DNA from 2 places in the Pseudarthrobacter sp. IC2-21 genome. Region 2 is predicted to be linked to the other one. Evidence: predicted binding sites of a transcription regulator. Region 2 holds the regulator's gene; the other holds the start of a gene.

The links. The regulator HrcA, encoded in region 2, represses chaperone genes, less so after heat shock. The targets are predictions, from matches to a motif close to TTNGCACTCGNNNNNNNCGAGTGCNAA.
Region 1: the regulator HrcA is predicted to act here: its motif matches at 2,152-2,178, upstream of SBP01_RS16265 (Hsp20/alpha crystallin family protein).

What each region holds. Positions count from the first base shown of each region.
Region 1 covers NZ_CP139145.1:3,520,472-3,523,659, forward strand. Annotated here, with positions in the region: gene SBP01_RS16250 (AAA family ATPase) at 1-803, shown strand, start outside; gene SBP01_RS16255 (hypothetical protein) at 795-1,172, opposite strand; gene SBP01_RS16260 (J domain-containing protein) at 1,199-1,567, opposite strand; gene SBP01_RS16265 (Hsp20/alpha crystallin family protein) at 1,642-2,064, opposite strand; gene SBP01_RS16270 (MerR family transcriptional regulator) at 2,209-2,529, shown strand; gene SBP01_RS16275 (phosphatase PAP2 family protein) at 2,537-3,188, opposite strand, start outside.
Region 2 covers NZ_CP139145.1:2,152,137-2,155,324, reverse strand. Annotated here, with positions in the region: gene SBP01_RS09925 (DUF3097 domain-containing protein) at 1-755, opposite strand, end outside; gene hrcA (heat-inducible transcriptional repressor HrcA) at 927-1,940, shown strand; gene dnaJ (molecular chaperone DnaJ) at 2,014-3,141, shown strand; gene SBP01_RS09910 (16S rRNA (uracil(1498)-N(3))-methyltransferase) at 3,144-3,188, shown strand, end outside.

The DNA of each region.
Region 1 (3,188 bases), 1.4 Mb from region 2:
AGGTGGTGGACCACACGGTTGGAATTGCCACCCACCGCGAGTCGCTCCGGGACCACGGCCAGCACCTCAAACGCGGCATCCTGCTCTACGGCAGGCCGGGAACCGGAAAGACGCACACCGTGCGCCATCTGCTCAGCCTGAGTGAAGGCTCTACGGCGATCCTCCTCTCCGGCGGTTCACTGGCCCGGATCTCCGACGCCGCCCGCATGGCACGGGCGCTCCAGCCGTCCATTGTGGTGCTGGAGGACTGCGACCTCATCGCCGAGGACCGGAGCTTCGGGCACGGGCCGCAGCCGCTTTTGTTCGAAGTGCTGGATGCGATGGACGGCCTGGACCCGGACGCCGATGTGGCCTTTGTCCTCACCACCAACCGGCCCGACATGCTAGAGCGGGCACTGGCGCAACGGCCCGGCAGGGTGGACCTGGCCGTCGAGATTCCCCTGCCGGCCCACGCCGAGCGGGTCCGGTTGCTGGAGCTGTACGGCAGGCTGGTGGCTTTCAGCCCTGCGGCCCTCGACGCGGCCGCGGAACAGACCGAGGGGACCACCGCGTCCTTTGCCCGTGAACTGGTCCGCCGCGCGGTGGTGGCCGCTGCGCTGGAAGGCGGTCCGGTGTCCGATGCCCACCTCAGCGCCGCGGTTGAGGACCTGATGGCCGACGCCGAAACACTCACCCGCAGCCTGCTGGGCAGCGGTCCGGATGCGACGGCCGGAGCGGGATCCCGCTTTCCCGGTCCGGGTTTCCAAGGCCCGCCTGTCCCCGGCTTCCCGGGTCCAGAATTCTCGGGCCCGGCCTCACTGTGATCCGAAGAGGAAATCTTTGGCGTGGGCCACGGCCTTGCGGTAGGCATCGTTCCGGAGGCTGACGAGGTGTTCGGTATCGCCGTCCGCCGGTTCGAGGTAGCCCGTGTAGCCCGGCCGCAGCACCCAGATGTCGCCGGCGGGCGGTAGGTAGAACACTCCGAATGAGCGCTGCTGACGCTCCTCCGCCGTCCACACCGGCACCACAGCCAGAGCCGCACCGGTTGCGGGGTTGATCCACTGCGCCCGCGGCAGCGGCTCTTCGTGGGCTTCGGGGTCCAGGAACGGGGCGGTGCCTTTACCCCAGCGCGCTTCGAAGCGTTCCTGGAAGGCGGGGATCAGATGGGAATCGTAGCGACGCCAATCGCTCATGGGTGGCTCCTCTGGTGTGCATGGGGCTAGGTCCAGGGCCCGCTTTCCCAGCGGACCGGGGTGATCCGGATGGTGTTGCCTGCGGGCACATGGCGCCGGTTCACCCTCCGGACCGGGATGACGACCGGACCGGAACCCTGCCCGCCTGGTGTGCTTGTTCCGGTGCGGCTTCGGTCGTAGGCCGCACGCCGGGCGGGGTCACGCAGCACCGAAAAGGCCTGCATGATCTGCAGCAACTCGGCCCGCGAGAGCTCGCCGCCGTCCGTTGCGCCGCCGTCCGCGCCGAGGTCCGGATGATGGGTGCGCATCAAGGCCCGGTAGGCGCGGGAGATCTCCTGCTGGCTTGCAGTTGGCTTCACCCGCAGGACCTCGTAGAAATCCGGCTGACTGGTCATGACGGCATTCCGGCAATTATCAGTGGGGCGCAGGAGGCGCCGGCAACGGCTGCCGGCGCCCCCCGGGGGAAGGGCTAACCTCCGATCTCGTGCATCTGGCCCTTTGTTTCAATCTCGATCTTGCGCGGCTTGGCCTGCTCCGTCACGGGGATTCGCAGGGTCAGGACGCCCTGGTCGTAGCTGGCCTTGATGTGTTCCGTGTCCAGGGTGTCGCCGAGGATCAGTTGGCGGCTGAACACACCGCGTGGACGTTCCGAGGCCACCAGCTCAACGTTGGGCTGGGTGGGGTCCAGGCGTTCCGCCCGCACCGTCAGGACGTTGCGCTCAACGTTCAAGTCCACGCTGTCGACTTTGACACCGGGCAGGTCGAACGCCACAACAAACTCACCGTCTTCCTGCCAGGCGTCCATGGGCATGGCAGCCGGACGGGCCGCGGTACCGAAGACCTGCTGGGTGAGCCGGTCCAGCTCACGGAACGGGTCCGTACGCATCAACATCATTTCCCACTCCTTCAGCAATGCAGTTGCATGATTCCGTACCATACCCGCCACCCAACTATCTATGGCAGTGGGTATAGATTTTTTATAGCACCCGTGCGAAACTGGGGCAAGACATTTTCGAGAGAAATTTTGGGAGCCGGCATGAGCGAGCCACCCTCAGTACGCGCACCGCAAGCCCCGTCCGGGCGGGCACTTTATGCCATCTCGGTGGCCGCCCAACTGGCCGGCACCGGGCAGCAGAACATCCGCCTCTACGAGACGCGCGGCCTGCTGCGGCCCGCCCGGACCTCCGGCGGGACGCGCCAGTACAGTGACGCCGATATCGCCATTCTCCTTCACATCGGAGAGCTGCTGGAGCAGGGACTGAACCTGGCCGGCGTGGCCAAGGTCCTCGAACTTGAGGCCGCCAACGCCAAGTTGCGCCGTGCCCTCAAACGCGAACGCTCACTCCGCGAGCGCTAGCTCAGCACTAGTCGCCCGGTGCGTCGGCCTTGGAAAGTTCGCCCGTGATGCGTTCGCCGGGGATCCGGGCGGTGCGCCAGGTATCCAAGGCAATGTAGGCGCCCAGGATGATGAGCGAGAGGGACAGCGAAGCGAAGGCGTCGCTGAACCAGTGGTAGCCAAGGTAGAGCCTGCTGGCAATGGCCAGCACAATGCCGATTCCCGCCCCTACAAATCCCAGCACGGCAGCCCGCGGGTTTTCCCGCCGCGAGAAGATCAGAAACGTGCCCACCAGCAGGAAGTCGCACGCCCCCAGGACGTGGCCTGAAGGAAACGAGAATGTATGGTCGGCACCAAAGAGCATCAGGTCCACCGGCGGACGGGACCGCCGGACAATTTGCAGGATGATCTGGGAGATGATCACCCCGGTAAGCATCGCGGCGGCCAGGACAATGGGCCGCCAGGCGTGCTTTGCCGCGAAGCCCCACGCCACCGTGACCACCAGCACGATGATGGGCAAGGCGATCGGGCCGAAGAGCACAGCGAGGAAGATCATCACGGCGGTGAGCGTCTCGGAACGGGTGCCAAGCAGCCAGTCCCGGATCGGTTCGTCCGGGCCCCACGGTGCTGTCCCGCTTTGCACCACCCCCACCAGCGCAACGACGAACGCCAGGGTGCCG
Region 2 (3,188 bases):
TGCCAGCCCAGGCCGATGTCTTCCTTCGTGGCGTGCGGCCAGCCAAATGCCGCAAGGATGCCGGTTTTCCAATCCTGACCGCGGGGTACCACCGGCCACTGTTCAATGCCCAGCACCGCAGGGCGGATCGCCTGCCACACGTCAACGTAGGGGTGCCCGACAATCAGCACGTTCCCGGCGGCACCCTTCGACGCCATCACCCCGGCGGCGATACGCCACTCTTTGGAGTCCGGTACCAGGTGATCCACCAGGATCCCCAGCCGCCGGTTGGGCCCGGGACCGAATTCGGCCACCGCCCCCGCGAGGTCATCGATGCCGTGCAAAGGCTCGACGACGATGCCCTCCACCCGCAGATCGTCACCCCACACTTTTTCCACGAGTTCGGCGTCGTGCTTTCCCTCCACCCAGATCCTGCTTGCCTTGGCCACCTGGGCACGCTGGCCCGCCACGCTGACCGAGCCGGACGCCGTGCGTCCAGCCGGCACGGCCGCGTTCTGCCTGGGCGCCGGGGGCATCAGCCTGATGGGCTGGCCTTCGAGGAGGAAGCCGAAGCCCAGCTTGAAGGACCGCGATTTGCCGCGCCGGTCTTCAAGGGCAACCACGTGCATGCCGCCGGACTTCTCCACCCGGGTCACCGCTCCGACCCAGCCGGACTGGGCGTCTTCGATGACCATGCCGCGCTCCACTGGCACTTCGGGGAGTTCGCTCCGGACCGGCGCGGCAATCTCCTGAGGACCCCAGTTCTGGTACTGCATGGATTCATTCCACCTTGCGCTAGATCGTGCCGCCGAATGTTCGCCCGGAGCGGTACCAATGCTAACAACGGGGCGAGTCATATTAGACTGTTAGCACTTAGGCATGTCGAGTGCTAACGAACCGCGACCAATACCTAAGCAGTGAACGGCAATCCTGGATGGAGGTGGAGTGTGAGCGAGCCGCGCAAACTGGAAGTACTGCGGGCCATCGTGGAGGACTACGTGCACTCCCGGGAGCCTGTTGGTTCCAAGGCCCTGGTTGAGCGCCACCACCTCGGCGTGTCCAGCGCCACCATCCGGAACGACATGGCCGCCCTGGAAGATGAGGGCCTGATTACCGCTCCGCACACCAGTGCGGGCCGGATCCCCACGGACAAGGGCTACCGGCTGTTTGTGGACCAGATCTCGGCCGTCAAACCTCTGTCCCCGGCGGAGAAGAAGGCCATCCAGTCGCTGCTGGAGGGTGCGGATGACTTGGATGACGTCCTGGACAGGACAGTCAGGCTGCTTTCCCAGCTGACCAACCAGGTGGCAGTGGTGCAGTACCCGCACCTGAGCCGGGCCACCATCCGCCACATCGAATTTGTCCTTCTGGCACCACGCCAGGTCCTCCTGGTGCTGATCGCCACCACCGGCAAGGTGGAACAGCGTGTAATCGACGTCGGCCAGGACCTCGGCGAGGATGCCATCGCCGCTTTGCGGACACACTTCCTCGGTTCGCTGGCCGGAACACCGCTGAGCCGGCTGGCCCAGTCCCTGCCTGGCGTGGTGTCCTCCGTCGCCCCGGGCCAGCGGGCAGCTGCCCAGGCGCTGGCCCATGGACTGGAGACGCTCGCCCACAGCAGCAGGGAGGACCGCATGGTGATGGCCGGCACCGCGAACCTTGCCCGGTCCAATGTGGATTTTCCGCTCAGCATCGGTCCTGTCCTGGAAGCACTGGAGGAACAGGTAGTCCTGCTCCGCCTGCTCAGCGACATGGCGCAGGACCCGCGCGGCGTGACCGTGAGCATAGGCCGGGAAAACCCGTACGACGGGCTCGCCGAAGCTTCCGTGGTGGCCACCGCCTACGGACCGGACAGCACCGCCAAGGTTGGTGTCCTGGGGCCCACCCGGATGGACTATCCCACCACCATGGCCGCAGTGCGGGCAGTAGCCCGTTATCTGTCAAGAATTCTGGGCCCTTAACAGCCGGCCCAGGCACGAAGAGCAGTGCCGGCAGCACCGCCGCCGGCAGTACAACAGGGAAGAGATACGAACTTTGAGCAGCCACTACGACGTCCTCGGGGTCTCGCCGGAAGCCACCGGAGAAGAGATCAAGAAGGCCTACCGCAAGCTGGCCCGCACCCTTCACCCGGACGTTAACCCCGGGGACGATGCGTCGGACCGCTTCAAGGCCGTCACCCACGCCTACGAGGTCCTTTCGGACCCCCAGAAGCGCCGTGTATATGACACCACCGGCAACGAAAACGGTACTGACAACGGCTTCGGCGGCGGGTCCTACGCCGGCCAGGGGTTCGCGTTCCAGGACATCTTCGATACGTTCTTCGGTGCGGGCGGGTCCTCGGGTCCCGCCTCCCGGGTCCGCCGCGGCCAGGACGCGCTGATCAGTGTCCGGATCGAACTGCGCGACGCCGTTTTCGGCGTCAACCGCAAGCTCGAAGTGGATACCGCCGTCACCTGCCCCACCTGTAACGGTTCGTGCTGCCGTGAGGGCAGCCACCCTGAACGCTGCGATATCTGCGGTGGCAGCGGCCAGGTCCAGCGGGCCGTGCGCTCCATCCTGGGCCAGGTCATGACGGCCGCCCCCTGCGGCACCTGCGAGGGCTTCGGAACCGTCATTAAGGACCCCTGCAATGAGTGCAACGGCCAGGGCCGCATCCGCAGCCGCCGGTCACTCACCATCAAAGTGCCTGCCGGCGTGGCAACAGGCACCCGGATCCAGCTTTCCGGTCAGGGCGAGGCCGGACCTGCCGGCGGACCTGCCGGTGACCTCTACGTTGAAATCCGGGTCAACAACGATCCCACCTTTGTCCGCGACGGCGATGACCTGCACGCGACTTTGCACATCCCCATGACCGCGGCCGCCCTGGGCACGGAAGTGTCCCTGGAAACCTTCGACGGGCTGCAGGAAATCGACGTCAAAGCCGGCACCCAGTCCGGTGAGGTCATCACGCTGCGCGGACTGGGCGTAACGCATCTTCGTGGCTACGGCCGCGGTGACCTGTTGGTCCACCTGCAGGTGGAGACGCCTTCGAAGCTCGACCAGGCGCAGGAGGACCTGCTGCGTCAGCTCGCCAAGCTGCGGGGTGAGCAGTTCACTGAAGGCAAGCTGACGGCCAGCGGCGGAGTCTTCGCCAAGCTGCGGGACCGGTTCGGTAACCTCTAGCAGTGAGTAACCCAGTCTTCTTCAGCGGCGCCGGGTCGCTGGACCAG